Regions from separate parts of the Streptomyces sp. NPDC003034 genome, predicted to be linked through region 1. Evidence: riboswitches for the same ligand, from Rfam matches in the RefSeq annotation. Region 1 holds a riboswitch; each other region holds the start of a gene.
The links. A riboswitch is a leader RNA that binds a small molecule or an ion and turns the genes downstream of it on or off. The one in region 1 is predicted to bind cobalamin.
Positions count from the first base shown of each region.

Region 2: it holds a riboswitch for cobalamin, as region 1 does, so the genes downstream of both, ACWDX7_RS14355 (FecCD family ABC transporter permease) here and ACWDX7_RS21915 (ribonucleoside-diphosphate reductase subunit alpha) in region 1, are expected to answer to the same signal.
Region 3: it holds a riboswitch for cobalamin, as region 1 does, so the genes downstream of both, ACWDX7_RS23090 (energy-coupling factor ABC transporter permease) here and ACWDX7_RS21915 (ribonucleoside-diphosphate reductase subunit alpha) in region 1, are expected to answer to the same signal.

Region 1 covers NZ_JBSFTS010000023.1:61,442-70,764, reverse strand. Annotated here, with positions in the region: gene ACWDX7_RS21940 (extracellular solute-binding protein) at 1-1,113, opposite strand, end outside; gene ACWDX7_RS21935 (GntR family transcriptional regulator) at 1,406-2,170, shown strand; gene ACWDX7_RS21930 (carbon starvation CstA family protein) at 2,387-4,633, shown strand; gene ACWDX7_RS21925 (YbdD/YjiX family protein) at 4,630-4,824, shown strand; gene ACWDX7_RS21920 (Uma2 family endonuclease) at 4,870-5,454, opposite strand; cobalamin riboswitch at 5,566-5,698, shown strand; gene ACWDX7_RS21915 (ribonucleoside-diphosphate reductase subunit alpha) at 5,841-8,261, shown strand; gene ACWDX7_RS21910 (ribonucleotide-diphosphate reductase subunit beta) at 8,261-9,286, shown strand.
Region 2 covers NZ_JBSFTS010000011.1:97,600-106,922, forward strand. Annotated here, with positions in the region: gene ACWDX7_RS14345 (type III polyketide synthase) at 1-654, opposite strand, end outside; gene ACWDX7_RS14350 (GlsB/YeaQ/YmgE family stress response membrane protein) at 1,154-1,432, shown strand; cobalamin riboswitch at 1,666-1,799, shown strand; gene ACWDX7_RS14355 (FecCD family ABC transporter permease) at 1,989-3,011, shown strand; gene ACWDX7_RS14360 (ABC transporter ATP-binding protein) at 3,011-3,805, shown strand; gene ACWDX7_RS14365 (ABC transporter substrate-binding protein) at 3,815-4,834, shown strand; gene ACWDX7_RS14370 (DUF5954 family protein) at 4,914-5,999, opposite strand; partial or broken gene ACWDX7_RS14375 (TOBE domain-containing protein) at 6,486-6,828, shown strand; gene modA (molybdate ABC transporter substrate-binding protein) at 7,021-7,824, opposite strand; gene ACWDX7_RS14385 (TOBE domain-containing protein) at 7,932-8,327, opposite strand; partial or broken gene ACWDX7_RS14390 (MerR family transcriptional regulator) at 8,468-8,680, opposite strand; gene ACWDX7_RS14395 (amino acid transporter) at 9,081-9,323, shown strand, end outside.
Region 3 covers NZ_JBSFTS010000025.1:84,675-93,997, forward strand. Annotated here, with positions in the region: gene glyA (serine hydroxymethyltransferase) at 1-918, shown strand, start outside; gene ACWDX7_RS23060 (L-serine ammonia-lyase) at 1,609-2,991, shown strand; gene ACWDX7_RS23065 (hypothetical protein) at 3,758-4,135, shown strand; gene ACWDX7_RS23070 (hypothetical protein) at 4,232-4,921, shown strand; gene ACWDX7_RS23075 (hypothetical protein) at 5,053-5,328, shown strand; gene ACWDX7_RS23080 (SsgA family sporulation/cell division regulator) at 5,493-5,900, shown strand; gene ACWDX7_RS23085 (AMIN-like domain-containing (lipo)protein) at 6,036-6,587, shown strand; cobalamin riboswitch at 6,759-6,955, shown strand; gene ACWDX7_RS23090 (energy-coupling factor ABC transporter permease) at 6,985-7,680, shown strand; gene ACWDX7_RS23095 (energy-coupling factor ABC transporter substrate-binding protein) at 7,680-8,222, shown strand; gene cbiQ (cobalt ECF transporter T component CbiQ) at 8,227-8,976, shown strand; gene ACWDX7_RS23105 (energy-coupling factor ABC transporter ATP-binding protein) at 8,973-9,323, shown strand, end outside.

The DNA of each region.
Region 1 (9,323 bases):
CATGGCCTCGGCGAACGAGCCCGCGGCGGGGGTGAAGTTGGCACCCGCCTGGTTCGGGAGCAGCGCGCCCTTGGTCTCGGCGGCGTACTTGGTCATCTGGTCCTTGCCGGCGGCGAGGGCCAGCCACTCCTTGGCGAGCTCCTTGTTCTTGGAGCGCTCGGCGACCGCGAGGTTCGAGCCGCCGAGGAAGACGGTGCTGGTCTTGTCGGCCGTCTTACCCGGGATCGGGAAGTAGCCGAAGTCGGCTTCCTTGCCCGCGTCCTTCAGCGCCTTCTCCGCACCGCCGGCCTCCCAGCCGAGTCCGATCCAGGAGGCGACGCCGCCCTTGGGGATGACGTCGGTGGACTGCTGCGGGTTGGCCTCGTCCTTGTCCTTGGGGGCGGTGGAGAAGGACTGGAGCTTCTTGTAGAAGTCCATGGCGGAGGCGGCCTGCGGCGTGCCCAGCCCGCCCTTCCACTTGCCGCCGTCCTTGACGGCCAGGTCGCCGCCCTCGTCCCATATGAAGCCGGCGAGGACGTACCAGCTCTGGCCGGGCAGGTAGATCGGCTGCGAGGCCGGGTCGGCCGCCTTCAGCTTCTCCAGCCCGGCGATCCACTCGTCGCGGGTCTTCGGCGGGGTGACGCCGGCCTTCTCGAAGGCCTTCTTGTCGTAGATGACGACGCGGTTGGCGGCGTACCAGGGGGCGGAGTAGAGCTTGCCGTCGACCTCGGCCGAGGCGAGCATGCTCTTCTGCCAGGCGTCGGCACCGAGCTTGGCCTTGTCGCCGGTCAGGTCGGCGAGACCGCCGGTGACCGCGTAGCCGGCGGTCTGGGTGTTGCCGAGCTCAAGGACGTCGGGCGGGGTGTCCTCGGAGAGGGCGGTGGTGACCTTCTCCTGGATGCCGGTCCACTTCTGCTCCTCGACCTTGACCGTGACACCGGGGTGCTTGGCCGAGAACTCCTTGTTGACCTCGTCGATCCAGGCCTTGGGCGCGGAGCCGTCCATCACCCAGACGGTGATCTCCTTGGCGCCGCCCGCGTCGGTCTTACCCTTGTCGTCGCCGCCGTTGCCGCACGCCGCGACTGCGGCCATCATGCCTGCGACACTGACCGCCGCGATGAGCTTGCGCTTCACGCCACCCTCCTCAGGGATGCTGCCTGCAACTTCCCTCGCCCACCGCGGTGACGTACGTACCAAGTACTGCCCGTGGGGCCGGGATCTGATCCATATTGGTTTAGACCAGTAACCGGAGCTTGGCCTAGACCTTTAGGGGTGTCAAGGGTCTAATGAGCGGGTGATCGGTCCGTTATCGGACCGACACCTGGGGAGAGAGAAGGCCTGTCCCCCCATACGTGTCACGATGTGACCGCACATATCGGAGGAGCCGGTGACGGCAGCGAAACTGGAGTCGGGAAGGCGGGCGGCGATGGCCACCGAAGGGGCGATCACGGAGCCGGAAGGCGGGCCAGCCACCCGCACGGCGCGTGTACCCAAGTACTACCGACTCAAGCGGCACTTGCTCGACATGACCGAGACGCTGCCGCCCGGCACGCCCGTCCCCCCGGAGCGCACGCTCGCTGCCGAATTCGACACCTCTCGGACCACCGTCCGCCAGGCACTCCAGGAGCTCGTCGTCGAGGGCCGGCTCGAACGGATCCAGGGCAAGGGCACCTTCGTCGCCAAGCCCAAGGTCTCGCAAGCGCTCCAACTGACCTCTTACACCGAGGACATGCGGGCCCAGGGGCTGGAACCGACGTCCCAGCTCCTGGACATCGGGTACGTGACGGCCGACGACACCCTCGCCGGACTGCTCAAGATCACCACGGGCGGACGCGTCCTGCGCATCGAGCGGCTGCGTCTGGCCAGCGGTGAGCCGATGGCCATCGAGACCACTCACCTCTCGGCGAAGCGCTTCCCCGCCCTGCGCCGCTCGCTCGTCAAGTACACCTCTCTCTACACCGCCCTCGCCGAGGTGTACAACGTCCACCTCGCCGAGGCCGAGGAGACCATCGAGACCTCGCTGGCGAGCCCGCGCGAAGCCGGTCTGCTCGGCACCGACGTGGGCCTGCCGATGCTGATGCTCTCGCGGCACTCCCTGGACGCCGACGGGGAACCGGTCGAGTGGGTGCGCTCGGTGTACCGGGGGGACCGCTACAAGTTCGTCGCCCGCCTCAAGCGCCCCGCCGTCTGATCCCGCCAACCGGCCCCCGGCGCCCGGCCTTCGCCCCGCCTCAGCCCGCCCGGCCCGCCCGCCCCGCGCCCCGCACCGCGCGGCCGGAGCCGGTCCCCCTACCGGAACCACGCATCGCAGTTTCGTACCGGTATACGGACGGGGGCTTACGTTCAGCGGGCAACCCCCCGTAGATTCCCTGCGCTTACGCAGGTGATCGACGAGGGGACGAGGACCATGCCGGAACCGGAAGCAACTGGAACAGAACGGGCCGCGGCGAGTCCGGGTACGGGCCCGGACTCGCCTTCCCCGCGCCCGTCGGGGAGGCTTTCCCCGCAGTCGGTCGCCGTGTGGGTGCTCGTGGGCCTCATCGGCGCCGCCGGCTGGGGCGTACTGGCCCTCTCGCGCGGCGAGGAGGTCTCGGCCGCCTGGCTGCTCGCCGCCGCGCTGGGCACGTACGCGATCGGCTACCGCTTCTACGCCCGCTTCATCGCGCACCGCGTCCTGAAGGTGGACCGCACCCGCGCCACCCCCGCGGAACGCCTCGACAACGGTGTCGACTTCCACCCCACCGACCGGCGGGTGCTCTTCGGCCACCACTTCGCCGCCGTCGCCGGCGCCGGCCCGCTCGTGGGCCCCGTGCTCGCCGCTCAGATGGGCTACCTGCCGGGCACCATCTGGATCGTCGTGGGCGTCATCTTCGCCGGCGCCGTCCAGGACATGGTCACGCTGTTCTTCTCCACCCGCCGCGACGGGCGTTCCCTCGGTCAGATGGCCCGTGACGAGATCGGACCCGTCGGCGGAGCCGCCGCCCTGATCGCCGTGTTCGCCATCATGATCATCCTGCTGGCGGTGCTGGCCCTGGTCATCGTCAACGCGCTGGCGCACTCCCCCTGGGGTGTCTTCTCCATCGCGATGACCATCCCGATCGCCCTCTTCATGGGCTTCTACCTCCGCGTGCTGCGTCCCGGCCGGGTCACCGAGGTCTCGGCCATCGGCGTCGCGCTGCTGCTCCTCGCGATCGTGGCGGGCGGCTGGGTCGCCGAGTCCTCGCTGGCCGGCACCTTCACGCTGGAGAAGGAGACGCTGGTCATATGGATGATCGTGTACGGCTTCGTCGCGTCGGTGCTGCCGGTGTGGATGCTGCTCGCGCCCCGCGACTACCTCTCCACCTTCATGAAGGTCGGCACCATCGCGCTGCTCGCGGTGGGCGTGGTCGTCGCCATGCCGACCCTGAAGATGCCCGCGGTCACCGACTTCGCGACCCGCGGCGACGGCCCCGTCTTCGCGGGCTCCATGTTCCCCTTCGTCTTCATCACCATCGCCTGCGGAGCCCTGTCCGGCTTCCACTCGCTGGTCTCCTCGGGCACCACCCCGAAGATGATCCAGAAGGAGACCCAGGTCCGGGTCATCGGCTACGGCGCGATGCTGACCGAGTCCTTCGTCGCCGTCATGGCGATGATCGCCGCCTGCATCATCGAGCCCGGCCTGTTCTTCGCGGTCAACTCCCCCGGCGGCGTCGTCGGCACCACCGTCGAGAGCGCCTCGCAGGCGGTGACGAACTTCGGCTTCGCCATCAGCCCGGAGGCCCTCGCGCAGGCCGCGAAGGACATCGAGGAGACGAGCCTGCTCTCCCGTACGGGCGGCGCGCCGACCTTCGCACTCGGAATGGCGGAAATCTTTTCGGCCGTGATCGGCGGCGCCGGGATGAAGGCCTTCTGGTACCACTTCGCCATCATGTTCGAGGCCCTGTTCATCCTGACGACGGTCGACGCGGGCACCCGGGTCGGCCGGTTCATGCTCCAGGACACCCTGGGCAACGTGCACAAGTCCTTCAAGGACGTCAGCTGGAAGCCGGGCGTGTGGCTCGCGAGTGCCATCGTCGTCGGCGGCTGGGGTTACTTCCTGTGGGTCGGCGTCAAGGACCCGCTGGGTGGCATCAACCAGCTCTTCCCGCTGTTCGGCATCGCGAACCAGCTGCTCGCGGCGGTCGCCCTGGCCGTCTGCACCACGCTGCTGATCAAGTCGGGGCGCCTGAAGTGGGCCTGGGTGACGGGTGTTCCACTCGCGTGGGACGTGGCCGTCACCCTCACCGCCAGCTACCAGAAGATCTTCTCGCAGGACGTGCGGGTCGGCTTCTTCGCGCAGCGCGACAAGTACCAGGAGGGCATCGAGGCTGGCAAGGTCCTGGCGCCGGCGAAGACCATGGACGAGATGCACACCGTGGTCACCAACGCCACCGTGGACGGCGTGCTGTCGGTGCTGTTCGCGGTCCTGATCATCGTCGTGCTGGTGGAGGCGGCCCGGACCTGCTTCAAGGCCATCAGCGCTCCGGAGTCCGTGAAGCTCTCCGAGGCGCCGTGGACCGAGTCGAAGATCATCGCACCGGCGGGGCTGATCGCGACCGCCGAGGAGAAGGCGGAACTCGCCGCCGCGGGGCTCGACTCGAACGGCGGCCGCGTCAAGGAGCCCGCGGCGTCATGAGCCTGCGCGGCACGCTGGCGCGGGTGCGGTTCTACGTACGGGAGTTCTCGGGCGAGGCGGCCTACGACCGGTACGTCACCCACGCCCGCTCCCACGACCCGGACGCGGAGGTCATGACCCGCCGCGCCTTCGAACGCGCCCGCACGGACGCCCGCGAGGCGGACCCCCGCGAGGGCTTCCGCTGCTGCTGAACACGTACGGGGGGCCCGCCGTATTCGGCGGGCCCTTCCTCGCGTTCAGCGCACCCAGTCCTTGAGGGGCTCGGTCGGGAGGGTGATACCGACGGGCTCGGGAAGCTCGACGTCCTTGCCGAAGTGAACGGTGTGGACCATCTCGTACCGCCGCCCATTGGGCTCGCTGTGTACCACGACCTCGCACGCGTCCCGGTCGATCAGCAAGTAGACGGGGATAGCGGTTTCGGCATACGCGCGGGGCTTCTCGTTCCTGTCACGCGAATCCGTGTCGGAGTCGTACGAGGTGACCTCGACCACCATGAGAACAGGGGCGGGATCGGCCCACTCTCCCTGGCCGACAAACGCGTCATCCGGGGCCAAGCACCCGTCGGGCCGGACTCTGCCCGAGCGATATTCCTGGACCTTCAGCCCCCGCTCGACATGAAGCCACAGCTCCGGCCGGTGCTGCATGCACAGGCGGGCCAGCCACAGAACGATCCGGTCATGGTCCCCGTCCGGCACGGCCTTGGCCCCCAGCTTCCCGTCGATGAATTCCAGTCTCAGCCCCTCGATCTCGCGGGCGCCTATGCGCGCCAGGGCCTCGAACTCTTCGGGCAGCATCAGGGGACGGTCAGTCATCACGGTCATGCCTCGCTCGCCTTCCTCGACGGTGCTCTCTCCGACGATAGCGGAGAGGTACGCCACAGGGACGGCGCGTCGCACACGACACAACATGTGGGGGCTACCGCCGGGGGCCGCCCCCACATGTATGCTCAGGGCTGCTGTCGCCGCAGGGGAATCCGGTGCGAATCCGGAACTGTCCCGCAACGGTATGAAGTGCACTCGTTCGTGCACCGCAAGTCCGAGGACCTGCCGACAGCGCGCCCGGCTCGACCGAACCGGGTGCCGATACGTCCGGGCCTCGCGGTTGGGCCGGTGGACGCCGTGCGGTGTGCGCGTATCCGGCACGCCCGCATGCGCTGCGCCCCGCCCCGCCCCGCCGATGACCGGGCCGAGTGAGGGAGAGCTCCCCCGTGACCATCGCGCCCACCGCACCGCGCGCCGAGTCCGACCCGTCCGCGCCGCAAGGTCCCGGGGCCGCGCTGCTGCGCACCCTCACCGAGCTGACGGCCGACCTCCCCGACACCGACCCGGGCCGCGTCGCCGCCGCCGCGCTGCGGGGCCGCAGCTCCGTCGCCGACGAGGCCGAACTGCGCGCTCTGGCCACCGAGGCCGCCGCTGGCCTGATCTCCGAGGACCCGGCCTATTCCCGGCTCGCCGCCCGCCTGCTGACGCTGGCCGTCGCCGACGAGGCCGTCGGCCAGGGCGCCACCTCCTTCTCGGCCTCGGTCGCGGTCGGCCACCGCGAGGGGCTCATCGCCGACCGCACGGCCGCGTTCGTACGGACCCATGCCGGCCGCCTCGACTCCCTGGTCGAGCACACCCTCGCCGAGGGCGCCGACGACCGCTTCGGCTTCTTCGGCCTGCGCACCCTGCACAGCCGCTACCTGCTGCGCCACCCCCTGACCCGTCAGGTCATCGAGACCCCGCAGTACTTCATGCTGCGCGTGGCCTGCGGCCTCGCCGCGGACGACAGCGTGGCCGCCGTGGAGGAAGTTGCCTCGCTGTACCGGCTGATGAGCCGCCTGGACTATCTGCCGTCCTCCCCCACGCTCTTCAACTCCGGTACCCGGCACCCGCAGATGTCCTCCTGCTACCTGCTGGACTCCCCGCTGGACGAGCTCGACTCGATCTACGACCGCTACCACCAGGTCGCGCGCCTCTCCAAGCACGCGGGCGGCATCGGCCTCTCGTACTCCCGCATCCGCGCCCGCGGTTCGCTGATCCGCGGCACCAACGGCCACTCCAACGGCATCGTGCCGTTCCTGAAGACCCTCGACGCCTCCGTGGCCGCCGTGAACCAGGGCGGCCGCCGCAAGGGCGCCGCCGCCGTCTACCTGGAGACGTGGCACGCGGACATCGAGGAGTTCCTGGAGCTCCGCGACAACACGGGTGAGGACCAGCGCCGTACGCACAACCTCAACCTGGCCCACTGGGTGCCGGACGAGTTCATGCGCCGCGTCAACGCCGACGCCCAGTGGTCGCTCTTCTCCCCGGCCGACGTGCCCGAGCTGGTCGACCTGTGGGGTGACGAGTTCGACGCCGCCTACCGCAAGGCCGAGGCCGCCGGACTGGCCCGCAAGACCATGCCCGCCCGCGACCTGTACGGCCGGATGATGCGCACCCTCGCGCAGACCGGCCAGGGCTGGATGACCTTCAAGGACGCCTCCAACCGTACGGCGAACCAGACCGCCGAGCCGGGCGCGGTCGTGCACTCCTCGAACCTCTGCACCGAGATCCTGGAGGTCACCGACGACGGCGAGACGGCCGTATGCAACCTCGGCTCGGTCAATCTCGGGGCCTTCGTGCTGACGGGAGCCGGGGACGGGCGGGAGGTGATGGACTGGGAGCGCCTGGACGAGACCGTCCGCACCGCCGTGACCTTCCTCGACCGGGTCGTGGACATCAACTTCTACCCGACCGAGCAGGCCGGCCGCTCCAACGCCCGCTGGCGCCCGGTGGGCCTGGGCGCGATGGGCCTGCAGGACGTCTTCTTCAAGCTGCGGCTGCCCTTCGACTCCGCCGAGGCGAAGGCCCTGTCCACGAAGATCGCCGAGCGCATCATGCTCGCCGCCTACGAGGCCTCCGCGGAACTCGCCGAGCGCAGCGGCCCGCTTCCGGCGTGGGAGCGTACCCGTACCGCACGCGGCGTCCTGCACCCCGACCACTACGAGGGCGCCGAGCAGCACTGGCCCGAGCGCTGGGACGCGCTGCGCGCCCGCATCGCGAAGACCGGCATGCGCAATTCGCTGCTGCTGGCCATCGCCCCGACCGCGACGATCGCCTCGATCGCGGGCGTGTACGAGTGCATCGAGCCGCAGGTCTCCAACCTGTTCAAGCGCGAGACGCTGAGCGGTGAGTTCCTCCAGGTCAACGCCTATCTGGTGGACGAGTTGAAGAAGCTCGGCGTGTGGGACGCCCAGACCCGCGAGGCGCTGCGCGACGCCAGCGGCTCGGTCCAGGGCTTCGGCTGGATCCCGGCCGAGGTCCGCGAGCTGTACCGCACGGCGTGGGAGATCCCGCAGCGCGGACTGATCGACATGGCGGCGGCCCGTACGCCGTACCTCGACCAGTCGCAGTCGCTGAACCTGTTCCTGGAGACGCCGACCATCGGCAAGCTGAGCTCGATGTACGCGTACGCCTGGAAGCAGGGCCTGAAGACCACCTACTACCTGCGCTCCCGCCCGGCGACGAAGATCGCCCGCGCCGCGCAGGGCGGCACCACCACCGCCGCCGCGACCTCTGCCCCCGTAGCGCTCCCGCAGGCTGTCGCCGACGCGGACGCGCTCGCCTGCTCCCTTGAGAACCCCGAGTCCTGCGAGGCCTGCCAGTAATGAGCACCACCGACCCCGGCATCACCAAGAACCTGCTCGACCCGGGCTTCGAACTGACGCTGCGTCCGATGCGCTACCCCGATTTCTACGAGCGCTACCGGGACGCGATCAAGAACACGTGGACGGTGGAGGAGGTCGACCTCCACTCGGACGTCGCCGACCTGGCGAAGCTGACGCCTTCCGAGCAGCACATGATCGGCCGGCTGGTCGCCTTCTTCGCGACGGGCGACTCGATCGTCTCCAACAACCTGGTGCTGACGCTCTACAAGCACATCAACTCCCCGGAGGCGCGCCTGTACCTGTCGCGCCAGCTGTTCGAGGAGGCCGTGCACGTCCAGTTCTATCTGACGCTGCTCGACACCTACCTGCCCGACCCGGCCGACCGCGCGGCCGCCTTCGACGCCGTCGAGGAGATCCCCTCCATCCGTGAGAAGGCGCAGTTCTGCTTCAAGTGGATGGACTCGGTCGAGAAGATCGAGCGCCTGGAGACGGCCGCGGACCGTCGCCGCTTCCTGCTGAACCTGATCTGCTTCGCCGCCTGCATCGAGGGGCTGTTCTTCTACGGCGCCTTCGCGTACGTGTACTGGTTCCGCTCCCGCGGGCTCCTGCACGGCCTGGCCACCGGCACCAACTGGGTCTTCCGCGACGAGACCATGCACATGAACTTCGCCTTCGAGGTCGTGGACACGGTCCGCAAGGAGCAGCCGGAGCTCTTCGACGACGCCCTCCAGCAGCAGGTCACCGACATGCTGAGGGAGGCCGTCGAGGCGGAGCTGCAGTTCGGCCGCGACCTGTGCGGTGAGGGCCTGCCGGGCATGAACACCGAGTCGATGCGCGAGTACCTGGAGTGCGTCGCGGACCAGCGCCTGATCCGGCTCGGCTTCCCGCCGGTGTACGGCTCGCAGAACCCGTTCTCCTTCATGGAGCTGCAGGGGGTCCAGGAGCTGACCAACTTCTTCGAGCGCCGCCCGTCGGCCTACCAGGTCGCCGTCGAGGGCACGGTCGACCTGGACGAGGACTTCTGACTCCGGTTGCCGATGACCGCCGGGGGCAGCGGCCCGA
Region 2 (9,323 bases), on a different contig from region 1:
CGTGTCCGGGATGAGGTACGAGGCATTGTGCTCCAGCTGCACCCCGGTGCCGCCCCGCCCGCGGACCACGGCGGCCGCGATGCCGTCGCCGAAAAGCCCGTTGGACAACAACGAGCCCACGTTCAGGTCGGTGGGCTGGTAGCACAGGGAGCAGAACTCGCAGGCGACGATGAGGACGTTGGCGCCGGGGTGGGCCAGGCAGAAGTCGTGGGCGCGGTTGATGGCAGCCCCTCCGGCGGCGCACCCCAGCTGGGCGATCGGCAATTGCCTGGTCTCGTGACGGAAGCCCATTGTGTTGATGAGCCACGACGTCATCGACGGCATCATGAAGCCGGTGCAGGAGACGTAGACGATCAAGTCGATCTGCCGCGGCTCCAGTTCGGCCTCGGCGAGCGCCGTGCGCACCACGGCCGGCACACGGGCCTTCGACTCCGCCTCGTACACCGCGGAGCGGACATCGAAGCCGGAATGCCGCAGGACCGCGTCGATGGGCTGGATCAGATGCCGCTCGCGCACCCCGGTGTTCTCGATGAGCCGCAGGGCCAGACTCAGCTGCGGATGGTCGCCATGCAGGCGCCGGGCCAGCTCAAGTGTTTCCTCGTTGGTGATGACGTACTCGGGGACCGCGATGGCCGGCTTGCACAGAACCGCCATGGATAACCTCCCGGTGTACCTGGTGGACGCCAGACTGGTCAGCGCTGAAGATGTCCGTGCGGGACGAGTACGCGAAAGAGCGCCGATATCCGGCGGGGTGGGCACATCAGCCCTCCAGGGGCTGATGCGGCGGCGCAATGGCCGCAACGCTTCTCGACGGACGGAAAGTTGCGGTTGGGGCGTCCCCACCTCAGCGACAGGCGGATGCGTGCCGGGCACAGCGCACGCGTCGCTCTTCACGTCCTGCGGACGGCGCGATCGGCCACCCGCTCTACCTTACGGCGGTCCCTCACCCCTCGCATGCCGAGCCCCCACCCCCCTCACGGCCGGCTCCTCTGCCCGCGAACCGGGCCTGCGACCACCGGCCCGCGCCCAGCCCTGCCGGGCGTGGCCAGACCCGGGTCTGCAAAATGATCAAGGGATGGGGACGTTTGGAAACCTCCGCACGGTAAAGACGATCGTTAACACCGGCTTTATTCATCGAGGTAGGAGACGCATCATGGGCATTCTGGCTTGGATCCTCATCGGACTGCTCGCGGGCCTCATCGCCAAGGCTCTGATGCCGGGCAAGGACCCGGGCGGCATCATCATCACCATGCTCATCGGTATCGCGGGCGGCCTGCTCGGCGGCTGGCTCGGGAAGGTCATCTTCGGCGTCGACTCGATCGACGGCTTCTTCGATCTCTCCACCTGGATCGCCGCCATCGTCGGCTCCGTCATCCTCCTCGCCGTCTACCGACTGGTCACCGGCAACAAGCGCCACCACAGCCACGCCTGAGCGACACGGTCCCACCCGGACGGAAACGGCTCCCCCTCTCCGAGGGGGAGCCGTTCCGCTGCGGCGAGCACGGGCCCGTGCCGCACAGCTGAGGGCCGACCAGACGACTGGGCTGACCGGACAGTCGGCCGACCGCCGGCGCACCCTCCGCCCTGCGGTGGCCCGCGCACACCCGCCTCCTGTCCGGGGCGTCCGTTCACGGCTGGTCCCGGCACGTGCCCTGCGGGGAGCGCGATAGGCTGCACACGCCCCGTGGGGGAAGTCCGGTGGAAGTCCGGCGCTGACCCGCAACGGTAAGCGGTGACGGGACCTGTACGCAGGTCCGTCCCCGCAAGCCCGATTACCCGCGGCGGTGAAGGCTCCTGACAATTCGCCGTGGACTGCGAGAGGGTGCTGCGCCGCACGCACCGCGTCGTGGTCTGCTCCCTTGGCGTGTGGCACGGCCCGAGGCGAAGGCGATCCGCCCGTGGCCATACCCGTCGAACACAGCAGCACCGCCGCGCCGCCGTACGCTCCCCGCACGGGCACCGGGCCGGCGCCGCCACGGCGCGTACCAGTGCCACCCCTGTTCGTAGCCCTGTCCGCCGCACTGGTGCTCTCCGTCGTCTGCGGGGCGGGGATCGGGGCTTCCGGACTCTCCTGGGGCGAGGTGCTGCGTCATCTCTGGTCCGGGCTGACGGGCGGGGCGATAGCCCCCGGCGAGGTGCCGGCGTACGCCATCGTCTGGGAACTGCGCTTCCCGCGAGCCCTGTTGGCCGCGGTCGTCGGCGCGGGGCTCTCGTTCATCGGCGTCGCCGTGCAGGCGATGGTCCGCAACGCGCTCGCGGACCCCTTCACCCTCGGCATCTCCTCGGGCGCGGCCGTCGGAGCGAACGCCGTCCTGCTTTTCGGTGCGCTGGGCGTGCTCGGTATCTGGGCGCTGTCCACCGCCGCGTTCCTCTCCGCGCTGCTCGCCATGATGCTGGTGTACGCGATCGCCCGTACCGCCGGTGGTCTGACCCCGATGCGGCTGGTCCTCACGGGCAGTGCGATGTGCTACGGGTTCTCGGCCGTCACCACGTTCATGGTGTTCGCGGCCGAGCGCGGCGAGGCGGCCCGCTCCGCGATGATGTGGATGCTCGGCAGCCTCGGCGGGGCCAACTGGTCCTCCCTGCCCATTGCCGCGGGTGTCGTGCTCGCGGGCCTCGCTCATCTCACGCTGTCGGCGGGCAGGCTGAACGCGCTCGCCATGGGCGACGAGACGGCGGCCGCGCTCGGCGTGGACGCGGGACGCCTGCGCAAGGAGCTCTTCGTGGTCTGCGCCGCCGTCACCGGCGCCGTCGTCGCCGTCAGTGGCGCGATCGGCTTCGTCGGACTGATGGTTCCCCACGGCGTACGCATGCTGGTCGGCGCCGACCACCGCAGAGTGCTGGCCGTCGCACCGCTGGCGGGCGCGGTCCTGATGATCTGGGTGGACATCCTCTCCCGCGTAGTGATGGCACCGACCGAGCTTCCGGTGGGTGTACTGACCGCGGTCATCGGCGTGCCGTGCTTCGTCCTGCTGATGAGCCGCCGCTCGTACACCCTCGGAGGCGCGTGATGCGGATCGACATCGATGACCTGACGGTCGAGATCGCTGGCGCGCGGCTGGTGGAGGACATCACCCTCGCAGTGGGGGCCGGGCAGCTCGTCGGACTGGTCGGACCCAACGGCAGCGGCAAGTCCAGCCTGCTGCGCTGCGTCTACCGGGCGCTGCGCCCCGTGGCCGGCACGGTGCGGCTCGGCGGGGAGGACCTGCACGCCATGAGCGCGCGCGAAGGAGCCCGCCGGCTGGCCGCGCTTCCCCAGGAGTCGGTCACCGAGTTCGACTTCACGGTCACCGAGGTCGTGGCGATGGGACGGCTGCCGCACCAGAGCGGCGCGGCCCGCGCCACCACCGGGGACCGGCAGGCGTGCGAGGCCGCGCTGGCGCGGGTCGGCGCGGGCCATCTTGCCGACCGCGGCTTCCTCACGCTCTCGGGTGGGGAGAAGCAGCGGGTCCTGATCGCCCGCGCGCTGGCCCAGCAGCCGCAGGTACTCGTCCTGGACGAACCCACCAACCACCTCGACATCGCGCAGCAGTTGGAAGTGCTGTCCCTGGTGCGCGGCAGTCGGCTGACCGTGCTCACCGCACTCCACGACCTCAACCTCGCCGCCGTCCACTGCGACCTGCTCTACGTCATCGAGCGCGGCCGGATCGTCGCCAGCGGCGCTCCGTACGACGTACTCACACCCGAACTGCTGGCCGAGGTCTTCGGCGTGCGGGCGCACCGCGTGCCGCACCCCGAGTCCGGGGCGCTGCACCTGCTCTTCGATCTACTCCCGCCCGCTCAGCCTGCTCAGCCCGCTTCTTGAGGAGCCCCGATGCACTCGTTCGTACGCCCCGCCGCTCTCGCGTTGGCCGCTGCCCTGACCCTCATCGGCTGCGGCGCGCAGGTCACCGCCCCCGAGGGCGGGGAGGGCCCGGCCAAGGCAGGCGGCCCGTATCCCGTGACCATCGAGAACTGCGGACAGAAGAAGACCTACGCCGCCGCGCCGCAGCGCGTGGTCACCAATGACGTCGGCATCACGGAGATCATGTTCGCGCTCGGCCTGGAGGACCGTATGGCGGGCTACGTCATGCCCGATGACAAGGGCGATCTCGACTCCGTCCCCTGGAAGGACGCCTATCAGAAGACCGAGTGGCTGTCGAAGAAGACGATCAACAAGGAGCTGGTGCTCAACGCCCGCGCGGATCTGGTGTTCGCGGGCTGGAACTACGGCTTCAACGAGGCGGAAGGCTTCACCCCCGCAGAGCTGGAGAGGGTCGGTATCGGCTCGTACCTGCTGACCGAGTCCTGCCGCAACGGGACGGACAAGGCGCGCGGTGTGATGCCGCCGCTTGAGGCGCTCTACACCGACCTGCGGAACCTCGGGAAACTCTTCGACGTCGCGGACCGCGCTGAGGCCCTCATCGCGAAGTTCCGGAAGCAGGTGGCCGAAGCGGAGGCAATGGCCCCGCAGGGAGCCGAGCGGCCTCGGGTCTTCCTCTACGACGACGGCCGCGACAGGCCCTTCACCTCGGGTGCGTACGCGGGGCCGCACGACATCATCACCAAGGCGGGCGGCGACCACGTCATGAAGGACCTCAAGGACAGCTGGACCACCGTGGGTTGGGAAACGGTCGTCGAGCGGGACCCGGAGGTGATCGTGATCAACGACTACGGGGACACCGGCGCCGAGGAGAAGCGGAACTTCCTGAAGTCCTACCCGCCGCTCAAGGACGTCTCGGCGATCAAGCACGACCGCATCGTCGTCCTCGACTACGCGGAGCTGGTGGAGAGCCCGCGCAATCCCGAGGCGATCGCCTCGCTCGCCGGCGACTTGCGCGATCTGATGCGGTGATCGAGCTTGCCGAGGCATGAAGAGCAACTCAAGCGGCGGCGTCATGCGACGGTCAACGATCCACAGTGACCGGCTGTTGTCAGCTTTCGGGGAGCACGTTTCCGTCCTCATCCAGCGGAGGGTGGATGCGGGCGGGCTCCTGGCTGTTGACGTCGGACGGGCGGGGGCCTTCCGGTCCGTCGGGGCCCCAGCGCAGCAGGCGGCGGGTGCGGGCGATCTGGTAGACGCCGCCTTGGAATTCCAGCCGGTTGACGAGGCCGACTCGCAGCGTGTCGGCCGCCTGGGCGTATGCGGCCAGCTCCTCGTTGTGTGGGCCGGCCGGTGCCCCCTCGCCTGTGGTCATGGTGCGGGCGTCGGTCTTCATGTCGGCGTCTTCGGAGATGAGGCCGCGCATGCGGGGCCACATCCACGTCAGGGCGAAGTCCAGGGACTTGCGGGCGGCGTGCGCGCTCGCGTGCGGGCCGCTGACCGGCTTCCAGCCGGTGACGGTCTGCTCCACCACCTCGAACGTCGGGGGCAGGAGCAGCACGTCGGGGTGGGTGTCCAGCGCGCGCCAGGAGTCGGCGAGCACCTCGTCGGGGAACCGGGACCCGGTGTAGCACAAGCCGCGCATCGCCAGCTGCTCGACGGCCTGGGTCGGGGTGACCGGTGCGTCCGGGTCCAAGGTGAGGTCGTCGTCGATCTCCGGTCCCTCGGCGCCGCGGGCCCAGTCGGGAGCGAGGGACTCCACGTCCGTCGGGCGCGGCTGTTCGATGCCGTCCGGGCCGGAGCCCGCGTACTCCTCGGCGCGCACGACTCGGTACCGGGTCCCCGCGGCCTGGAGGTCGTCGACCCGTTCGCTCTCCAGGCGGGCGACCGCGGCCAGCAGTGCGCGCCGTTCCGTTCTGTCGTGTGCCTCGTCCTTCGCCCGGAACCACAGCCGCGAGTTCAGACTGTCGCGCGCCAGCTGAGGGCAGCCGGACGTCACCGCCACCTCCACCCGCCACCGCGGCGCCTCCCCGGCCCGCTGTGAGGCCACCCCGAACAGCGGGCCCCGCACGACCACTTTGCCCGCGCGCGTCACGGCGTCGGCAGCGTCGGCTTCCACTGCCGCCTCCACCGGTTCCACCGGCACCCGCACCACGATCGGCCGCGACCCGCCCGGCCCCATATCCCCACTGTCCATACCGCCCATCCTGCCGACCACGGCACGGCACCGCTGCTGATTCGCCGATTCCTCACCTCTTGGGGTGCCGCGGGCTGTTTCGGGCAGGGGCCACCCCGCAAGCCCCACGGGTGCAAGAGGGAGCGACCCTGACGGGGACGGCCGGGCAGCTATCGGTCCCACATCCGGGGCGGCGGCCACGGAGTAACGGGCGCAAGCTCATAACTTGTCCGCCCTCCGCGTCCGCACATGCGGCCATTGAATAAGGGGCGGGCCGCATATGCAATTGACGGCCGGGTTCCGTATCGGCATGGGCAGTCGTCCGGCCCGGTAGCACTGCGGATTCCGTGAAGTGAGAGCACTCCTGATCCGCAAACTTAAAGGGGAGTTCGGGTTGGCACATGCGACGTGCCTGTGTGGCGGGATATTCCGCTTCCAGTAGGGTCGGCAATAACGGAGGCCATTCCAGGCGCCGTTGTTTCCGAACGATGTGTGAGGCATTTCTTCATGAGTTTGAGCATCCGCAACCAGCTCCCCGGCACGATCACGGCCATCACCACCAGTGAGGCCATGGCGGCCGTCAAGGTCCGCCGTCAAGGCGCTGGTGAAGTCCACCGAGGTCGCCCTCGCGACCGGCCCCGTCGAGGGCATCTCCATCCGCAACCAGCTCGCCGGCACCGTCACCGAGGTGGCGGCCGGGGGCGCCATGGGCTCGGTCAAGGTCTCCGTCGAGGGCGGGGAACTGACCGCCGCCATCACCAAGGACGCCGTCGAGGCCCTCGGCCTGGGCGCCGGTACCTCGGTCGTCGCGCTGATCAAGTCCACGGAGATCTCCCTCGCCTCCGCCTGATCACCGCGCACCATGCGAACCGGGGCGCCGCGCGGCGTACTGGGCGACCGACCAGCCGGGTGCGGCCCCTTGCGCCTCGCGTCACGGCGGGCGGTGAGCGGCCAGTCGGCAGCGGGTGGTGGCAGACCGAAAAGGGGGCTGCCCGGACCCCGTTGGAGTACCGGACAGCCCCCACGCGGGGACGAGGCGGGGCTACGGCTTCTGGAAGCCGGCGTCCGCGAGGACCTTCTGCGCCTCCGGGCCGGAAAGCCAGGCGACGAACGCGGCCGCGGCTTCGGCGTTCTTGGACTCCTTCAGGCTGGCGGCCGGGTACGAGGCGATGGCGTTCTGCGCGTCGGGGATGTCGACGGCATCGACCTTGTCCGGAGCGCTCGCGGCGTCCGTCTGGTAGACCAGCCCGGCGTCGGCCTCTCCCAGTTCGACCTTGCTGAGCACGGCGCGCACGTTCGGCTCCTGCGAGACCGGCTTCACGGTGATCTGCTGTGCGTCGAGGATCTGCTGGCTGTACTTGCCGGCGGGCACCTCGGGGGCCGCCATGACCACCTTCAGCCCCGTGTCGGCGAGGTCCTTCAGCTCGTCGATCTTCTTCGGGTTGCCTTCGTTCGTCGCGATCACGAGGCGGTTCTTGGCGATGACCGCCGGAGCGTTCGTCTGCGCCTTGACGCTGTCCATGCTCTTGGTGTCCGCGGTGACCAGCGCGTCGGCGGGGGCGCCCTGCTTGACCTGGGCGATCAGTTCCTGGGACCCGGCGAAGGAGAAGGTTATCTTCGTGCCGGGGTGGGACTTCTCGTAGGCGGCGCCGGCCGTCTTGAAGACGTTGGTCAGGGAGGCGGCGGCCAGCACGGTGAGCCGGGCCGGCTTGGGAGCCCCGGACGAGGAGGCGGAGGCGTCGGCGTCCCTCTTGGTGTCGTTGCTGCCGCAGGCGGTGAGCGGGACGAGCAGTGACGCGGTGAGGACGGCGGCCGCGAGGCGGCGACGGGGGAAGCGGAGGGACATGAGGGTGGAACTCCCTGGGGTGAAGTGCGCGCGAGCCGGAGGCGCCCGGGGCAGGGGAGGGGGCGGTGCCGGGGGGCCGGCACCGCGGTGGGAGATGGTGGGACGGATCAGGTGCGGTCGATGTGCACGCTGGTGGACTTCACGCGGGCGGTGGCCCGCATACCCACTTCGAGCCCCAGTTCCTCGACGGCCTCACGGGTCAGCAGGGAAACCAGCCGGTGCGGACCGGCTTGGATCTCGACCTGGGCCGCGATGTCGCCCAGCTTGATGGCGGTGACGATGCCGGGGAAGGCGTTACGGGCCGTGGTGTAGGAGGGCTCGTCGTCCCCCTGGCCGCCCTGGGCGACCTCGATGGAGAACGCGGCCAGGTCACGGCCGTCGATGAGGCGCCGGCCGGCTTCGTCCCGGTGGGTGGCGACCCGGCCTGCGTCTGCCCAACGGCGCGTGGTGTCGGGGCTGACGCCGAGCAGTCGCGCCGCCTGGCCGATCGTGTAGGACTGCATGTGCGACACGTTAGGCCGCCAGCGCCATCAGATGCAATTCTTTTGAGCGTTTGTCCATGGCAGATGCGAGAGCCCTTGGAGGAAGCGCCGAGCGGTGTCGGCGGGGCCGCCCGGGCGGCCTCGCCGGTATGCGGACGTAGGGAATTGCGCATGGACGTGACGACCTCGCCGCCCTGGGTTTGCGACTCGGCGGCCCGGTCGCGGATGAACGCGGCGAGTGCGACTCCGTCGATCAAGCGGTTCCCCGAACCGTCCCGCTCCGTCGGCAGCCGCCCCTGCTCGGCCCAGCGCCGGACGGTCTCCGGACTCACACCGAGCAGGCCTGCTGCTTGACCCATGCTGTAGGACGGCATGCCCGACTCTAGGCGCCGCCCGATCCGTCGCGGACCGGCCACCGCGACCGCCCTCTCCCGCCCCAGGCGTTAAGGATGCGTCAAGGTTCTGGGCCTGCGGGGTGCCGGGTGCGGGGTCGTTCAGGGGGGCCGTACGGCGTCCTCCGCGACGGAGGCTGCGCAGGCTCGCGCCTGACACGCCATTGGTGTCCTTCCGCTGTACGCGGGTTGCCGGTCCGGGTACGGCCGCTCGGGGAGTGGACGTGATGCTTCGGGGCACGACCGCAGGGCAGGCACCGGTGTGGGCCGTGCGGTGTGGTCCACGCCGACGGCCTGCGCATACTCGATGATCGTCGTAAGGCCCGGGGGCGAGTGCCTTGTATCGGGTGCGCCGGACGGGTCGGAAAAGGTGATGGGGGATATGAGGGCAGCGGATCGGCCGGTGATGCCGGTGATGCCGGAGGTGGTGGAGAGTCCCGCGCTGCGGGCCCAGCCCACCGGCAAGCTGGCGCGGTGGATGTTGCGGCACCAGGTGCAGCCGGTGGGTCCGGCGGCGGGTGAAGGGCACGCCGAACCGCACTCGTGGTGGAAGGTGATGTGCCTGACCGGGGTGGACTACTTCTCCAGCCTCGCCTACGTCCCGGCGATCGCCGCCCTGGCCGCC
Region 3 (9,323 bases), on a different contig from region 1:
GACACGATCATGGGTCTGAACCTGGCCCACGGCGGTCACCTGACCCACGGCATGAAGATCAACTTCTCCGGCAAGCTCTACAACGTGGTCCCGTACCACGTGGACGAGACCGGACAGGTGGACATGGCCGAGGTCGAGCGCCTCGCCAAGGAGTCCAAGCCGCAGCTGATCGTCGCCGGCTGGTCCGCCTACCCGCGCCAGCTGGACTTCGCCGCCTTCCGGCGGATCGCGGACGAGGTCGGCGCGTACCTGATGGTCGACATGGCGCACTTCGCCGGTCTGGTCGCCGCGGGTCTGCACCCCAACCCGGTGCCGCACGCCCATGTCGTCACCACCACCACGCACAAGACCCTCGGCGGTCCGCGCGGCGGCGTCATCCTGTCGACGCAGGAGCTGGCCAAGAAGATCAACTCCGCGGTCTTCCCGGGTCAGCAGGGCGGCCCGCTGGAGCACGTCATCGCGGCCAAGGCGGTCTCCTTCAAGATCGCGGCCTCGGAGGACTTCAAGGAGCGCCAGGTGCGCACCCTGGAGGGCGCCAGGATCATCGCCGAGCGCCTGGTGCAGCCGGACGTCACCGAGGTCGGTGTCTCGGTCCTGTCGGGCGGTACGGACGTCCACCTGGTGCTCGTGGACCTGCGCAACTCCGAGCTGGACGGCCAGCAGGCCGAGGACCGCCTCCACGAGATCGGCATCACGGTCAACCGGAACGCGATCCCCAACGACCCGCGGCCGCCGATGGTGACCTCCGGCCTGCGGATCGGTACGCCGGCCCTGGCCACGCGTGGTTTCGGCGCCGAGGACTTCACCGAGGTCGCGGAGATCATCGCGGCCGCGCTGAAGCCGGCGTTCGACGGGGAGAGCCTCAAGGCGCGCGTCCGCGCCCTCGCGGCGAAGTTCCCGCTGTACCCCTCGCTCTGAGCGATGGATCCACCCTGCCGTCGGAGTGAGCCGTGGCGCCACTTCGACGGCAGGGCCCGGGCCCGTGACGGGTGGAAGGGTTTGTTGGTGAGGCCGCCGGGCGTCCGCCTCGGTCTCCGGGACGGCGGACCGTCTCCGTCCGTACCGGGGCGACCGGTTCTCGCCCGGTGGTGCCCCTCGGGACATGCCGGGCCGGCGCTCCTGGCAGCTGCCGGGGCGGTGAGCCGGGGCCGCGCCAGAGGTCGACCCCTCCGGTGCGACCGGCCGGTGCGCCTTCCGGTCACAGCACCGGGGAGGGCCGGCCTGCTCGTACGGGCGCTCGGGCGCTCGGGCGCTTCTCATCGCCCCCGGGCCGTGTGGGATTCCTGGCGCCGGGCAGCCGAAGGGGGCGGCCCGCGGTGTCCGGCGCCGTGCGTCGTACGGCGGAGGGCTACTGGACGTACTCGGGCGCTCCCGCCAGGCGTTACGGCGCAGTGCCGGATGCCATGGGCTGGGGGCGGCCGGACGGGAGCCCTCCGCACGGCTCGGGTGTGAGCCGCCCCACATCCGGTCCGCCCGCGGCCCCTCTCCGCCTCGGCGGGCGGACGAATCGTTCATCTCCACGCGTTACGCTCATCAGCCGGACACAATCCGCGCAATCCGCCTCTCCCGCACCTCCCACCCCACGAGCAGACAAGGGAGTCCGCCACCGTGGCCATCTCGGTCTTCGATCTCTTCTCCATCGGCATCGGTCCCTCCTCCTCCCACACGGTCGGCCCGATGCGAGCGGCGCGCATGTTCGTGATGCGGCTGAAGAAGGACGGGGTCCTCGCCCAGACCGCGTCCGTCCGCGCCGAGCTTTTCGGCTCCCTCGGCGCGACCGGCCACGGCCACGGCACCCCCAAGGCGGTGCTGCTGGGCCTGGAGGGGCACTCCCCCCGCACGGTGAACGTCGAAACCGCGGACGCGGAGGTCGAGCGCATCCGCAAGAGCGGCCGCCTGCGGCTCCTGGCCACCGAGATAGGCGACGTCCACGAGATCGCCTTCGACGAGCCGAACCAGCTGATCCTCCACCGTCGGCGCTCCCTGCCGTACCACGCGAACGGCATGACGCTCTTCGCGTACGACGAGGCCGGCGCCCCGCTGCTGGAGAAGACCTACTACTCGGTCGGCGGCGGTTTCGTCGTGGACGAGGACGCGGTCGGCGAGGACCGGATCAAGCTGGACGACACCGAGCTGAAGTACCCCTTCCGTTCCGGCGACGAGATGCTCCGCCTCGCGAACGAGACCGGCCTGTCCATCTCCTCCCTGATGCTGGAGAACGAGAAGGCCTGGCGCACGGAGGAGGAGATCCGCGAGGGCCTCCTGGAGATCTGGCGCGTCATGCAGGCCTGCGTCGCGCGCGGCCTGTCCACCGAGGGCATCCTCCCCGGCGGCCTGCGCGTCAAGCGCCGGGCCGCCGCCACGGCGCGCCAGCTGCGCACCGAGGGCGACCCGATGCTGCACCGCAGCGAGTGGGCGACGATCTACGCGATGGCCGTCAACGAGGAGAACGCGGCGGGCGGCCGCGTCGTCACCGCGCCCACCAACGGCGCGGCGGGCGTCCTGCCGGCGGTGCTGCACTACTACATGAACTTCGTGCCGGGCGCGGACGAGGACGGCGTGGTCCGCTTCCTGCTCGCCGCGGGCGCGATCGGCATGCTGTTCAAGGAGAACGCCTCGATCTCCGGCGCCGAGGTCGGCTGCCAGGGCGAGGTCGGCTCGGCCTGCTCGATGGCGGCCGGCGCCCTCGCCGAGGTCCTGGGCGGCACGCCGGAGCAGGTCGAGAACGCGGCCGAGATCGGCATGGAACACAACCTGGGCCTCACCTGCGACCCGGTCGGCGGCCTCGTCCAGATCCCCTGCATCGAACGCAACGGCATGGCGGCGGTCAAGGCGGTCACGGCGGCCAAGATGGCGATGCGCGGCGACGGCTCCCACAAGGTCTCCCTGGACAAGGTCATCAAGACCATGAAGGAGACCGGCGCCGATATGAAGGTCAAGTACAAGGAAACGGCCCGCGGCGGCCTCGCGGTCAACGTCATCGAGTGCTGACGCAGCCGTATCCGTACGGACCAGCCGAAGGCCCCGCACCTCGCAGGAGCAAGGTGCGGGGCCTTCGGCATTCCGGTCGGCTGCTCAGGCACGCGACGGTGAGCCTGTCCTGGTGTGACACGGTGCGGCCGCGGGGTTGATGTCACAGCCTCCGGTGGAGCCGGTGCTCGCCCATGCCCGGGAGACGGGGCCGGCACCGGGTGTGCTGACCGGTCGGCTCGACGCTCGTCCAGTCGTGACGCGGCTCGCTGATCCAGCGCCACTTCCCCGCCTCGTCACCGCCGCGTGCCGGCTTTTCACCGGCAGCAGCATGACCGCGCCGGAGGCCTGGCTACGGCGACGGCAGAGAACCGGTCCGTAGCCGGGCCCGAACCGGTCCGGAGGTGCCGTCCCGTCGTGGCCCTGCCAGGGCAGCCCCGTACGGCCGAATGTGCCCGCCACCGCGTGTAGCCGCGTACGGTATCCCCACGGGTGTCGGCCCCCGCTGTCCGGTCCGTGGGGCGGGTCGCGGTCGGGAACCGTTCCGTCGGATCGGGCGTGAACTCTTGATGGAGAGTCGGCTGGTGGAGGGGATCTGATGAAGACGCGCACGATCGTGAGCCTGGCGGTTTCGGGATGCGTGGCGCTGGTGGCGTGCGGGTGCGGTCCGGAGAAAGCGAAGGACAACGCTGACGCGAAGCCTTCCCAGCCGTCCGCGTCCACATCGGCGAAAGCGCCGTCGGGCACGCCGTCCGCGTCCGCCGGAACCGAGAAGCCGTCGGCCACTGTGAGCGGTGACCAGCCCGCGCCCAAGACGAAGGAGCGCGCGATCCAGCGGTACGAGCAGTACCTCCACGGCCTCGGGCGTGAGGACATCGGCACGGTCTGCGAAGTGGCCGGGCCCGGCGCGAAGAAGGCGGAGGAGCAGGGTTTCGGTCCGTGCACGTCGACGTACGTGATCGTGTTCCAGATGATCTCACCCGAGCAGAAGAAGGCCCTGCAGACCGCGACGGTAGATCCGCAACGCGTCAGCGTGCGCACCCTCGACAAGATCGAAATGCCGCTCGAAGCGGTCCGGTCCTCCGCCACCTTCTCCGACGAGGACTTGGGCAGCTACACCCTGGAGTACCTCAAGAACGACTACTACATCACCGACGGAAAGTGACTGGCACGGGCCGATGGTGGTGAGCGGCCGCGCCGGGTCTGCGGCCATTCGTCTGGTTCCCGTATGCGGGGTGTGGTCGCCGGGTATCAGCACAGGGTGAAGGGGACCGGTTACAGGGAGAGTTGGTACGAGCAGCGGCTGCCTTACTGGTTGCTGGGACTGGTCGTCCTGGCCGCGGCGCTCGGTGGTCTCCTCTCCGCCCAGGCGATCGTGGACGGTTACCGGGCGACCGACGTCTACCGGCAGGCACCCGTGTGCGAGGGCGAGGGCTGCGTACAGGTTCGGATGGGCGAGGTTCGCGACCGGGACACCGGCGAGCGCTGCACGTCGAACGGTACGAGCACGGGCGCGACCGGTGGCGAGAGCTGCACCACGACCTACGCCCTGAAGGTCGCGTGGCCCGGAAGGTCGCAGTGGCTGGAGGTCGGCGCGGAGGCGTACGCGGAGGCCAGGACGGGGGAGCGAGCCCAACTGCGGTTATGGAAGGACCAGGTGGTCGGCCTGGAGGTGCTCGGACACTCCCGCACGTACGCACCGGCGTCCCAGACGGACATGGGGTCCTCGATGACACTGGCATGGCTCGCTCTCGGCGTCGCCGCCTGGGCACTCGCGAGCGGCCGGCTGATCACCCTCCTGCCCATGGGTTTCGGCTGGCTCATGGTGAGCATCACGATCCTCATGATCGGCCCCGACGTCCTGATGTGGTCGCCCGTGGTCTATTGGGGTGCCCTGACGGTGCTGGCGGCCGGCGTGACATACGGCGCGCGAGCGATCTTCCGGATCTGAGCGCGACTTCCGGAGCGGTCGGGGCGACGTGGGGCGAGGTGCGCGCCCGCCGGCCGCCATGCCGGTCCTTATTGCCGCCCACTCCCGAACGGCGCCGTCGCCACCCGGGGCGGCTGCGCGTTCCCGACCGAGTGGCACGCGCCGGCGTCATGTACGTGCTGCGGACCGGTGTCGCGTGGCGCGATGTCCCCACAGAGACCCCGCTCGCCATCACGCTCACCGGCGGCAACCGGCACGACGTCACCCAGCTCCCGCCGCTGCTGGACCCCGTCCCGCCGATGCGGGACTGCGGGGACGCCCCCGCACAAGCCGCGGCGTCCGTACGCCGACCGGGGCTACGACGCCGACAAACAGCGGTGCACCGATTGCCGGTCACACTGACGGTGACGGACGGGCCGGCATTCTGATGATGTGCAACTACGCGGTCGCGATACCAGGGCCAGGTGCTCCATCGCACGCGGGCCGGGCGGCGGTCCGGCGGGAGGAATCTCGGCGGTGGGGTAGGGGCGGGGCGTGGGTGGGCCGGCCCGAGGGGCGGGCGGAAACCCCACGCCGAGAGAGAGGTACACCCGTGGCCGTTACCGAACACCGCATCCTTCCGCTCCGGTTGGAGGACATAGCCGCCGACATCCCGATCCGCGGAGCCTTCACCTACCGCTCCGACCGCCCCTACGAGGTCTCCCTCGACCTGCGGGGGGCCGGGATGCATCTGGCCCACTGGGTGTTCTCGCGCGACCTCCTGCTCGACGGGGTGACCTGTGCCAGCGGCGAGGGCGACATACAGATCTGGCCACGACGCAAGGGCACCGAGACGCGGATCTTCCTCGCCTTCGGCAACGGCGTGGAGAACTGCGTGGTCTCCGCGCGGGCCAAGGACGTGCACGGGCTGTGCCGCCGGCTCACGGAGCTGGTGCCGCGCGGCGAGGAGCGGCGGCACTTCGACCTCGACGCGGAGCTGAGCGCGCTGCTGGCCCGCTGAGGCGTGCCGCCCGGCCGGCGAGGTCCGCACAACACGCCCCCATTATCACGGCGGGCCAGTGCAACCGCGGACCGGCGCCGGGTGTCTCTACAGGTGACAGCATTGTCCCCGTCTCTGGAGAATCGGGGGGACGTCATGAGCCACCCACGTCGTCTACGTCACCGCAGGATCGTGGCCCTGGCCACGGGAGCCCTGCTCACCGCCGCTCTCGCGCTCGCCGCACCGGCCTCCGCCGCCGGCACCACCACCGCCGCCACCGCCACCGCCACTCGGGCCCAGGCCCAGACCCAGACCCCGCTCGTCGTCAATGCCCGCTGGGGCGGACACTGCACGTACGACCGGATCGTCATCGACCTGCAGGGATACGTCCCCGGGTACACCGTCACGCCCGTCTCGCAGCTGTACTACGACGGGTCGGGCAAGCCCGTCCCGCTGGCCGGAAAGTACTTCCTGGAGATCCGCCTGCATCCCGCCGCCGCCCACACCGAGGAGGGGGAGAGCGTCTACCAGGGCCCCCGGTTGCAGAAGATCTACCTGAGCAAGCTCAAGGGAATCGCCTTCACCGGCGACTTCGAGGGGTACGTGACCTTCGGCGCGGCCTTCGACACCAAGCCGGTGTACTCCACCATGGTCCTGCACGCGCCCGAACGGCTCGTCGTGGACATCGCGCACCCGAACGTCTGCTGAGGACCTCCCGCCAAGACCGGCAGTGGCCGCCCGGCCCTGCCGGTCTTCGCCATGCCGCGACCCTGGCGGGCGGGCCGCGGCGGCGACGGCAGGCACCGGCGTGCGCGGCGCCCGCGCGCTCCGCGACCGCACCCGCGCGCCGGTCGGTTTGTTACCGGTCCGCGCGGCCGACTAGGGTCAGCGGGCCTTGGTGTTCGGGAAACCGGTGAGAAACCGGTGCGGCCCTCGCCACTGTGATCGGGAAGTCCGGCTCCACTCCTGCGGGAAAGCCACTGGGACCGTGCGGGAAACCGTACGACCCCGGGAAGGCGGAGCACCGGGCATCAGCACCCGTGAGCCAGGAGACCGGCCGGGGCGCGTTGTCCATCCACGAGGTGCTGGAGAGGTCTCCCTACTCATGCATATAGCCGAGGGGTTCCTGCCCCCCTTGCACGCGGTCGCCTGGGGCGCCGCGTCCGCTCCCTTCGTCGTCCACGGTGTCCGCGCCCTCACCCGCGAGGTGAAGGCCAATCCGGAGAGCACGCTGCTGCTCGGGGCGGCCGGCGCGTTCACCTTCGTCCTGTCCGCGCTGAAGATCCCCTCGGTGACGGGCAGTTGCTCCCACCCCACCGGCACGGGCCTCGGGGCGATCCTGTTCCGGCCGCCGATCATGGCCGTACTCGGCACGATCACCCTCCTCTTCCAGGCGCTGCTGCTCGCGCACGGCGGGCTGACCACGCTCGGCGCCAACGTCTTCTCGATGGCCGTCGCCGGGCCCTGGGCGGGCTACGGGATCTACCGGCTGCTCCGCCGTTTCGGCCTGCCGCTGATGGTGACCGTCTTCTTCGGCGCCTTCTTCGCCGATCTGGTCACCTATTGCGTCACCAGCGTCCAGCTGGCGCTGGCCTTCCCCGACCCCGGTACGGGATTCGCGGGCGCGCTCGCCAAGTTCGGCGGCATCTTCGCGGTCACGCAGATCCCGCTCGCGGTGAGCGAGGGGCTGCTGACCGTCCTCGTGATGCGGCTGCTGATGCAGTCCAGCAAGTCGGACCTGGTCCGTCTCGGGGTCGCGAAGCTCACGCAGGGCAAGACGAAGCCGGAGGCGGCGGTCTGATGACCAGGAACGCGAAGATCAATAGCCTGTTGCTGCTCCTGGTGGCGGCGTTGGCCGTGCTCCCGCTCGCCCTGGGAATGGGCGAGGGCAAGGAGGAGCCCTTCGCGGGCGCGGACGCCCAGGCGGAGGCGGCCATCAGCGAGCTGAAGCCGGATTACGAGCCCTGGTTCTCCCCTCTCTACGAGCCCCCGTCCGGGGAGATCGAGTCCGCGCTGTTCGCCCTTCAGGCGGCGATCGGCGCGGGCGTGCTCGCGTACTACTTCGGCATCCGCAAGGGCCGCCGGCAGGGCGCCGCCATCGCCGCCGCGGGCCTGGCGAGCCAGGACGGGGCCGCCCCCGCGGCCGGTGCCGGTCCGGCCGCTCCGGTGACCGGGCCCGGGTCCGCGCCGGATCCGGACGGGGCCGCCCCCGCGGGCCTGGCCGGCTCGGCCGCAGCGCCGACCTCCGCTCCGGCAACGGCAACCGCGCCCGCTGTCGGTCCCGCCGGTGCGGCGAAGGGGCCCGGGGCCTCCCCCGCATCGCCCACCGCGCCGGAGGCGTAGGGCAGTGCTCCCGATCGACGTGGCGGCGCACGGCAGTCGCTGGCGTCGCCGCCACCCTCTGGAGAAGGCCCTGCTGGGCCTGGGGCTCACGGTCACCGCGGTGTGCCTGCCGCCCTGGCCCGGCGGGCCGCTGGTCGCCGCGGCCACCCTGGCCCTGCTCCTGGGGCCCGCAGGGGTGGCCGGGCGGCAGCTGTGGCGGGCCTTCCGGATCCCGCTCGGCTTCTGCTTCACCGGGGCGGCGCCGCTGCTGTTCGCCGTGGGCGGCCCGGCCGGGCTGGTCTCGCTGGCCCCCGACGGCCCCCGGCACGCGGGTGAACTGCTGCTGCGTACCTCGGCCGCCTCGCTCGGCGTGCTGCTGTTCGCCTTCACGACGCCGGTCTCGGACGTTCTGCCCAGGCTGGTGCGGGCGGGGGTGCCGGCCCCGGTGGTGGACGTGGCCCTGGTCATGTACCGGATCGGCTTCCTGCTGCTCGACTCCCTCACGCAGATCCGCCGCGCCCAGGCGGCCCGCCTGGGGCACGCCGGCCGGGCGGCGGCGTGGCGTTCCCTGGCCGGGCTCGCGGCGACCGCCTTCGTACGGGCCTTCGACCGCGCGGCCCGGCTCCAAGTGGGCCTGGCGGGGCGCGGCTACGACGGCGCGCTGCGCGTGCTCGTACCCGAGGCGGCGCTGTCCTGGCGGTTCCTGACCGGATCCGCCGTTTTGCTGACCTCGCTGGTCGCGGTCACCCTCGCCCTGAAGGAGCTGTATCCGTGATTCCGTTGGTGGAACTGGTGGGCGCCGGCTACGCGTACGAGGACGGCCCGCCGGTGCTGTCCGGCGTGGACTTCGAAATCGTGCCGGGCCGGGCCCTGGTCCTGCTGGGCCGCAACGGCAGCGGCAAGACCACGCTGATGCGGCTGCTGAGCGGCGGCCTGCGGCCGGTCTCGGGCGCGCTGCACCTCGACGGCGCGGCGGTGACGTACGACCGGGCGGGCCTGACCCGGCTGCGGACGGCGGTGCAGCTGGTCGTGCAGGATCCGGACGACCAGCTGTTCGCGGCCTCGGTGGAACAGGACGTCTCCTTCGGGCCGTTGAACCTGGGCCTGCCGGCCGGGGAGGTA